DNA from 3 places in the Streptomyces sp. Ag109_O5-10 genome. Region 1 is predicted to be linked to each of the others. Evidence: riboswitches for the same ligand, from Rfam matches in the RefSeq annotation. Region 1 holds a riboswitch; each other region holds the start of a gene.
The links. Region 1 has a riboswitch for cyclic di-AMP ahead of BLW82_RS36665 (C40 family peptidase). Riboswitches for the same ligand answer to the same signal wherever they lie in the genome.

Region 1 (2,256 bases):
GGGACCGTACTCGAACCATCCGCTCCGTGTCGGACTCCGGTCCCGAGGAAAGGGACGACGTCGCCATGGCAGACCACCTGGAAGCATCCGTCACCCTGCCGAGCGATCCCGCCTCGGTCTCCGCCGCCCGCTCCTACGTGCTGGACACCCTCGCGGAGTGGGGGCTGCCACCGGAGACGGAGACCGCGGACACCGTGCGCCTCATCGTCTCCGAACTCGCCACCAACGCCGTGCAGCACACCTTCGGGCAGTCACCCACCTTCACCGTGGACCTCGTGCTCGACCGGGACGAACAGCTGCGCATCGGCGTCACGGACAGCCATCCGCGCTTCCCCAAGAGACTCCCCGCCGCGGTCCAGCAGGACAACGGGCGCGGCATGGTCATCATCCGCTGGCTGACCGCCGAGTGCGGCGGCAAACTGCAAGTACGACCGACCCGGGAGGGCGGCAAGACGGTGTCCATCGAACTGCCCTGGACGGTCCCCACGAGCGTCACGACGGCCGGCCAGCAGGAACCGTAGCCCTGAGTTCCTGCCGGCCGGCCGCCGTGCGAACGGGTCAGCTGACCCGGCCGTACCAGACGCTTCGCGTCCAGATCTTCTGGAGCTTGACCACGTCCCCGGTCTTCGGGGCGTGCCAGATCTTTCCCTTCCCGGCGTAGATGCCGACGTGGTACACGCTGGACCCCGAGTGGAAGAAGACCAGGTCCCCGGCCCTGCGGTTGCCGGCCGAGACGTGACGGGTCTTGTTGTACTGCTGGGCAGCCGTACGCGGCAGGGTCTTGCCCGCCTTCTTGAACGAGTACAGCGTCAGCCCGGAGCAGTCGAACCTGTTCGGTCCGGTGGCGCCCCACCTGTAGGGCGAGCCCTTCTTCGAGGCGGCGACCTGAAGTGCCTTCGTCGCCATCGTGGCGGCCGAGGCGTCGGAGGCGACACCCGGTATCACGATCGAACCGCCCACGGCGGCGATGGTCAGTGCCGAGGCCGTACCGGCCCGGGCCATCAGCGACGGAACACGATTGAGCGCAGTCATGCGCAACCCTTCGTCAGCCGCCTGTGAAGGATGACCTGTCGGATTCGGGCTGGCGAAGTTGCCCGGCCGTGTCGCCACGGCTTCACCCCAAGGGCTGCTCGGCCCGGTCATGGCGCGACCGTGCCGTCGACCCGTCGTGCTTGGGTCCTCCACTCCTGCCGATGCACTTCTGTCGACGGGTCAATCCGGGCGGCGGCAGGACTCGGCGTCCGCCCGGACCGCCCCGCCGCTGTGGCGGGGGCTTGTCGTCAGACAGGGATCTTCACTCACGTGTGTCCGAAAATCCCAACGGAACCGGGGATTTGTGGGGTTACTCACCACCCACCCGTTCGGGTGGACAGCCCTGTGTTCGATTCTTCGTCAACTCCCCTGCGTAGCCCCGGACCTGCGCGGAAGCCGCTCGCGGGCACTCGCGCGCAGGCAACCTGAGCGGCTTCCCGGGTCGGGTAAAACCACGCCGCGCTCCGCCGAACGGCGGTAACCCCTTTGGGTCGTTTCGACTCCGGCCCGCTCGTGCCGTCGACGGGCCGGACCGGAGTCCGGCGGGTGTCACCGTACGCAGTCGGGCGGGAGTACGACGCGAGCGGTCCGGCGCTCGCCGTCGAGCACCCGCAACGCGCGTGCCAGCGTGTCCCCGTGCAGCTCCGTCTCGCCCCGCAGATGCATCAGGGCCAGGGCGTCACGCAGCTCGGACGCCGCGCGCACCAGCGCCTGCGCGGCGCGCAGCCCACGGTAGGTGTCCTCGTTCCGCGCCGGATTGATCCGGCCGAGTAAATCCACCACGTCCAGATAACGGTCGATCAGCTCGCCCTCGGCGCGGGTCAGCGCGGGCAGCGGCGGAAGCTCCGGCGGCAGCATCGGCCGCTCACTCCCCGTCCGGCAGGCCGGGCAGCGTCCGGCGGGTGGGCATCACCCGGTCCACCAGTCCGTAGGCCAGCGCCTGCGGCGCGTCCAGGACCAGGTCCCGCTCCAGGTCGTGGTGCACCTGTTCGGCCGTACGTCCGGTGTGCCGGACGAGCATCGCCTCGATCATCACCCGGACCCGGTCCAACTCCGCCGCCTGGATGGCCAGATCACTCGGCTGGCCCTGTACCGGTTCCGGCAGCGACGGCTGCTGCAGCACGATGCGCGCGCCGGGCAGGACGGACCGCTTGCCCGGTGTGCCGGCCGCGAGCAGCACCGCGGCCGACGCCCCGGCCTGTCCGAGGCAGACCGTCTCCACGT
Region 2 (2,256 bases), 4.4 Mb from region 1:
GCACCTGGCGCGCGCCGAGCAGGTGCGCGATGCGGTGGGTGAGCACGCGCGTCTTGCCGGAACCGGCACCGGCCACGATGAGCAGCGGGGATCCGGCGTGCACGACGGCCGCCCGCTGGTTGTCGTTCAGCCCCTCCAGGAGTGCGGCCGGGTCCAGGGCCGGGCGGGCGGCACCGTCGCGGTAGTAGACGTCCCGGTCCGGGGGCACGTCGAACTTCCCGCCGAACAGATCGTCCGGAACCGGCTCCGGAGCGTGCTCGTCCTCGGGCGGCGGCGGGGGTTCCTCGTCGTGGCCGCGGGGGGCCTGGAGGCTCGCCAGGAAGCTGTCGTCAAAGAGGCTGCTCATCGCTCTCCGAGTCTAGGGCGCGCCACCGACAACCGGCCGCCGCCCCGAAAACTCGCCCCCGTGACCGAACGGATCCCCTCCGTCACAGCAGGTGGACGCGCGCCCCGCAGCCACCGACGCCCACCCCGGACCTTCGGATCCCTCCCGCCGGGACCTTTGGACCTACCCGGGCAAGTCGCCCATAACCTCTCGGATCGCCCCGCCCGAACAGAGCACAACGTTGAGGTCACGAAAATGTATCGGGCATATCGCACATCAAACTTCACAGAGACCACACGAGTTGGCTAGCGTGCCGGGCGGGCCGTACGACCCCCACCGGCGAACGTCGCCGGGCCGCACGGCCTCCGCCGAGTCCGGGGCGCCACCGCGCATCCGGAGCCGGGGACCCACACCGATCCCGGGGTGAATCGGTCCCGACTCCCCTCCCTGGGAGCGGACCGTAGGGCAACCCTTCCGAACCACCCGCCCGAACCCGACAGCTAACTCGGTAGGCGGAACACCGGAAGGAGTCGCCCCCCGTTGGCGTCGCACCGCAAGTCCCGGCCGTCAGGAGCGCGCGCGGCAGGCATACGCACCCCCGCGCTGGCCACCGCGGCCCTCACCTCCGTGGCCCTGTTCTCCCAGTCGGCCGAGGCCGCGCCCGCAGAGGACGGCAAGCCGAGCCTGGAGGAGGTCGAGAAGAAGGTCGACGCCCTCTACCGGCAGGCGGAGTCGGCGACCGAGAGGTACAACGCGGCCAAGGAGCGCACCGGCAGGCAGCGCAAACAGGTCGACGCCCTGCTGGACGACGTCGCCAGACGCGCCGAACGGCTCAACAAGGCACGTGCGGAACTGGGTTCGTTCGCCGCGGCCCAGTACCGGACCGGGGCGAGCGTTCCCGACACGGCGACCTTCCTGCTCGCGGACAGCCCCCAGGGCTACTTCGACCAGGACCAGCTGATGAGCCGCCTCACCTCGCGCCAGAAGGGCGCGGTCGACGACTACGTCACCCAGCAGTCCGCGACCATGAAGAAGCGGCAGGAGGCCACCGAGAGCCTCGAGTCGCTCACCGGGACGCAGGACGACCTCAAAGCCGCCAAGGCGACCGTGCAGACGAAGCTGGCCTCCGCGCGGGAGCTGCTCTCGCGGCTGACGGCCGCGGAGAAGGCCCGGCTGGCGGCGATCGAGAGGCGGCAGCGGGAGGCGGCGGCCCGCAAGGCGGCGGAGCTGGCGAGGCAGCAGTCCGCGGCAGCCGGCCAGGAGGCCTCGTCGTCCCCGTCGGCCTCGGGCGGCTCCGCTTCCGGTTCGGGCTCCGGCTCGGACTCCGGCACGGACTCCGCCTACGCCACGAAGGCCGCCAAGGCGATCGCCTTCGCCCGCGCGCAGATCGGCAAGCCCTACGTCTGGGGTGCCACCGGCCCCGGCTCATACGACTGCTCCGGACTCTCCCAGGCCGCCTGGAAGGCCGCGGGCGTCTCCCTGCCGCGCACCACCTACGACCAGGTGAACGCCGGCACCACCGTCTCCCTCGCCGACGCCCGCCCCGGCGACCTGGTCTTCTTCTACGACGACGTCAGCCACGTCGGCATCTACATCGGCAACGGCATGATGATCCACGCCCCGAAGCCCGGCGCCTACGTCCGGGAGGAGTCCGTCTACTACGGCGGCGAGTCGATCATCCACAGCGTGGTGCGCCCGGCCTGACCCCGCGGGGCGCCCGTCACTCCTCGGGCGCCCCCACCCGCTTCCCTCCGCCGGCCCGCACACACCACGGCGCCCGCCTGCCGCCACGCGTCCCCGGTCTCCCGCCGGCGCCCCTTGGCGCTCCTGTCCACCGCGCCCCTGCGGCTCGCGCGGCGCGGCACGGTTTCCGGTCCGCACGCGCGCGTGCCCCGCCCCTACCCCGGCCGGCTCTCCCTAGCATCAGGGGC
Region 3 (2,256 bases), 4.1 Mb from region 1:
CGAGCCCGCCGGGCCGGTGCCCAGCACCTCGTGGTGACCGGCCGCCCGGCCCCGAGAGTGCGGCCGCTCCTCGACGACCTCGGCTGCACGGGGCTCGCGGTCTGCGGCCAGGGCGCGCAGGTGTACGACGCCGGCGCGCACCGGATGCTGTGGTCGGTCACCCTGGACCGGGAGCTGGCGGAGACCGCCCTCGGGAAGATCGAGGCCGAGGTCGGCCAGGTGTACGCGGCGGTCGACCAGGACGGCGTGGACGGGCTCACGCTCATCGAGCCGGGCTATCTGATGCCCCATCCCACGCTGCCCGCGCTGCGCGTCGCCCGGCGCGACGACCTGTGGTGCGCGCCGATCAGCAAGGTACTGCTGCGCCACCACACCCTCTCCGACGACGAACTGGCGACGATCGCCCGCTCGGTCGTCGGATCACTGGCCACGGTCACCATGTCGGGGCCGGGCACCGTCGAACTGCAGCCGTGCGGCGTGACCAAGGCGACCGGACTCGCGCTGGCCGCCGACCGGCTGGGGCTGACCCCCGGACGGGCCATCGCCTTCGGCGACATGCCCAATGACATCCCGATGTTCGAGTGGGCGGCCCACGGGGTGGCGATGGCCAACGCCCACCCCGAACTCAGGGCTGTGGCCGACGAGATCACCACGTCGAACGAGGACGACGGCATCGCCGTCGTCCTCGAAGGACTCTTCGACTGACGCGAGGCGTCGGTCAGGTCAGTACGCGCCGTTGACGTTGTCGATCGAGCCGTACCGCGCGGCGGCGTAGTTGCAGGCGGCGGTGATGTTCGCGACCGGGTCGTAGATGTCGAACGACGTGCCGTCCACGTGGTAGGCCTTGAACGTCGGGTCGATGACCTGGAGCAGGCCCTTGGACGGGATGCCCTTGGCCGCGTTGGAGTCCCAGAGGTTGATCGCCCGCGGGTTGCCGGAGGACTCGCGCATCAGGTTGCGGTAGATGCCGTTGTAGGTGCCCGGGATCTTCTTCTCCGCCATGATCGCGAGCGACTCGCGGATCCAGCCGTCGAGGTTGTTCGGGTACCCGGCGAGGGTCGTGGAGGCCGTCGTGGTGGTGGAGGAGGCGGCGGACGCGGCCGTCGCCCCGATGAGCGGGAGGGCGAGGACGGCGGCACCGGTGCCGATGACGGCGAGCGTGCGGACGATGTGGTTACGGCGGTGCTGGGGGGCAGCGGGCATGGCGAGGTTCCTCTCCGTCGCCTGCGAGGTGAGCTGTCGGGTTCGGGCCCGGGGAGTTCCCGGCCGTACCGCCCGAAGGCGGTACGACTTCACCCCTAGCCGTTCCGGAACGACGTCTGTTCTGTGACGTCGGCCGCCCGGTCCGGCGACTTACCTGGGTCCCCCGCTCCTGCCATGCGAATGAACTCGTTGATGGGTCACTACGGGCGGCGGCAGGATTCGGCGTCCGCCCGGCGAGCCGGAACGTATGCGAGAGCACATGTCCGAAACAAGAGCCTGATTCATACAAATGCCGATTGACCTTGATCTGTGCCGTATGGGGCGCTTGATCCTTTGCGGTCGCCAATCCTCAACTGGCCCACTGGAAAAGGGAAGGAAGGGTCACCTAACAACCCTTGTGGTGTCGGGGCTCACGTGACCCATTTCACGAAACGGCAATAATGGCAAAGCGGACATTATGGACTATCGGAATCCTCCTTTTCCCGGTTCGGCGGAATACCGTCCAGCTCGCATTGGTTGGAATTGCGCCCCGAGGTGTGCCTATATGGGTGATTGGAGAGATTAGTCCGAATTGATAGATCCTGTGGATTTCTGGCCGATAGGGGGCGGGTGAGGGGGGCGAGTGTCGCCGGTCGGGCTCAATGACGCAGGCGGGGAGGCTGGTTGGGGGCCCGGGCCGGGGTGTGTCGAAGATCGATATGTGCGTGATTCTCATCACGTCGGGGGAAGGGTGTCAGGGGCATCGGGGATCGCCGGTGCGCGTGTCCGTCGTGAGGACGGAACCTCCGCGGCGGTGCGAGTCGTTGACATGACGGCAGCCTGGGCGGGGACCCGGGTGTGCGATGTCCCTGCGGGCCGACGGGGGGAAGGGCGGGCATCCCGTGCGCGCGTAGGGGTGCCGTTCCGTCGGCCGGCGGGATGGCGGTCGGGCAGGCGCGCATACAGGAGTCGCAGGCCGAGGGATGCGGGTCGGCGGAACGCGGAGGTCGTCGTGCGTGGACCCGTGGAGGAAGGGTGTGCGGACGGGTGCGGGATGCCGCCGTTCGTGCGCCG

Region 2: linked by a shared signal. The riboswitch ahead of BLW82_RS16735 (C40 family peptidase) and the one ahead of BLW82_RS36665 (C40 family peptidase) in region 1 are both predicted to bind cyclic di-AMP.
Region 3: linked by a shared signal. The riboswitch ahead of BLW82_RS17815 (transglycosylase SLT domain-containing protein) and the one ahead of BLW82_RS36665 (C40 family peptidase) in region 1 are both predicted to bind cyclic di-AMP.

The regions. Positions count from the first base shown of each region.
Region 1 is NZ_FNTQ01000001.1:8,043,881-8,046,136, forward strand. Features, by position in the region: gene BLW82_RS36660 (ATP-binding protein) at 66-521, shown strand; gene BLW82_RS36665 (C40 family peptidase) at 559-1,032, opposite strand; cyclic di-AMP (ydaO/yuaA leader) riboswitch at 1,036-1,220, opposite strand; gene BLW82_RS36670 (hypothetical protein) at 1,582-1,890, opposite strand; gene BLW82_RS36675 (ATP-dependent Clp protease proteolytic subunit) at 1,898-2,256, opposite strand, start outside.
Region 2 is NZ_FNTQ01000001.1:3,667,821-3,670,076, forward strand. Features, by position in the region: gene pcrA (DNA helicase PcrA) at 1-346, opposite strand, end outside; cyclic di-AMP (ydaO/yuaA leader) riboswitch at 682-857, shown strand; gene BLW82_RS16735 (C40 family peptidase) at 866-2,029, shown strand.
Region 3 is NZ_FNTQ01000001.1:3,898,258-3,900,513, reverse strand. Features, by position in the region: gene BLW82_RS17820 (HAD family hydrolase) at 1-705, shown strand, start outside; gene BLW82_RS17815 (transglycosylase SLT domain-containing protein) at 724-1,203, opposite strand; cyclic di-AMP (ydaO/yuaA leader) riboswitch at 1,209-1,405, opposite strand.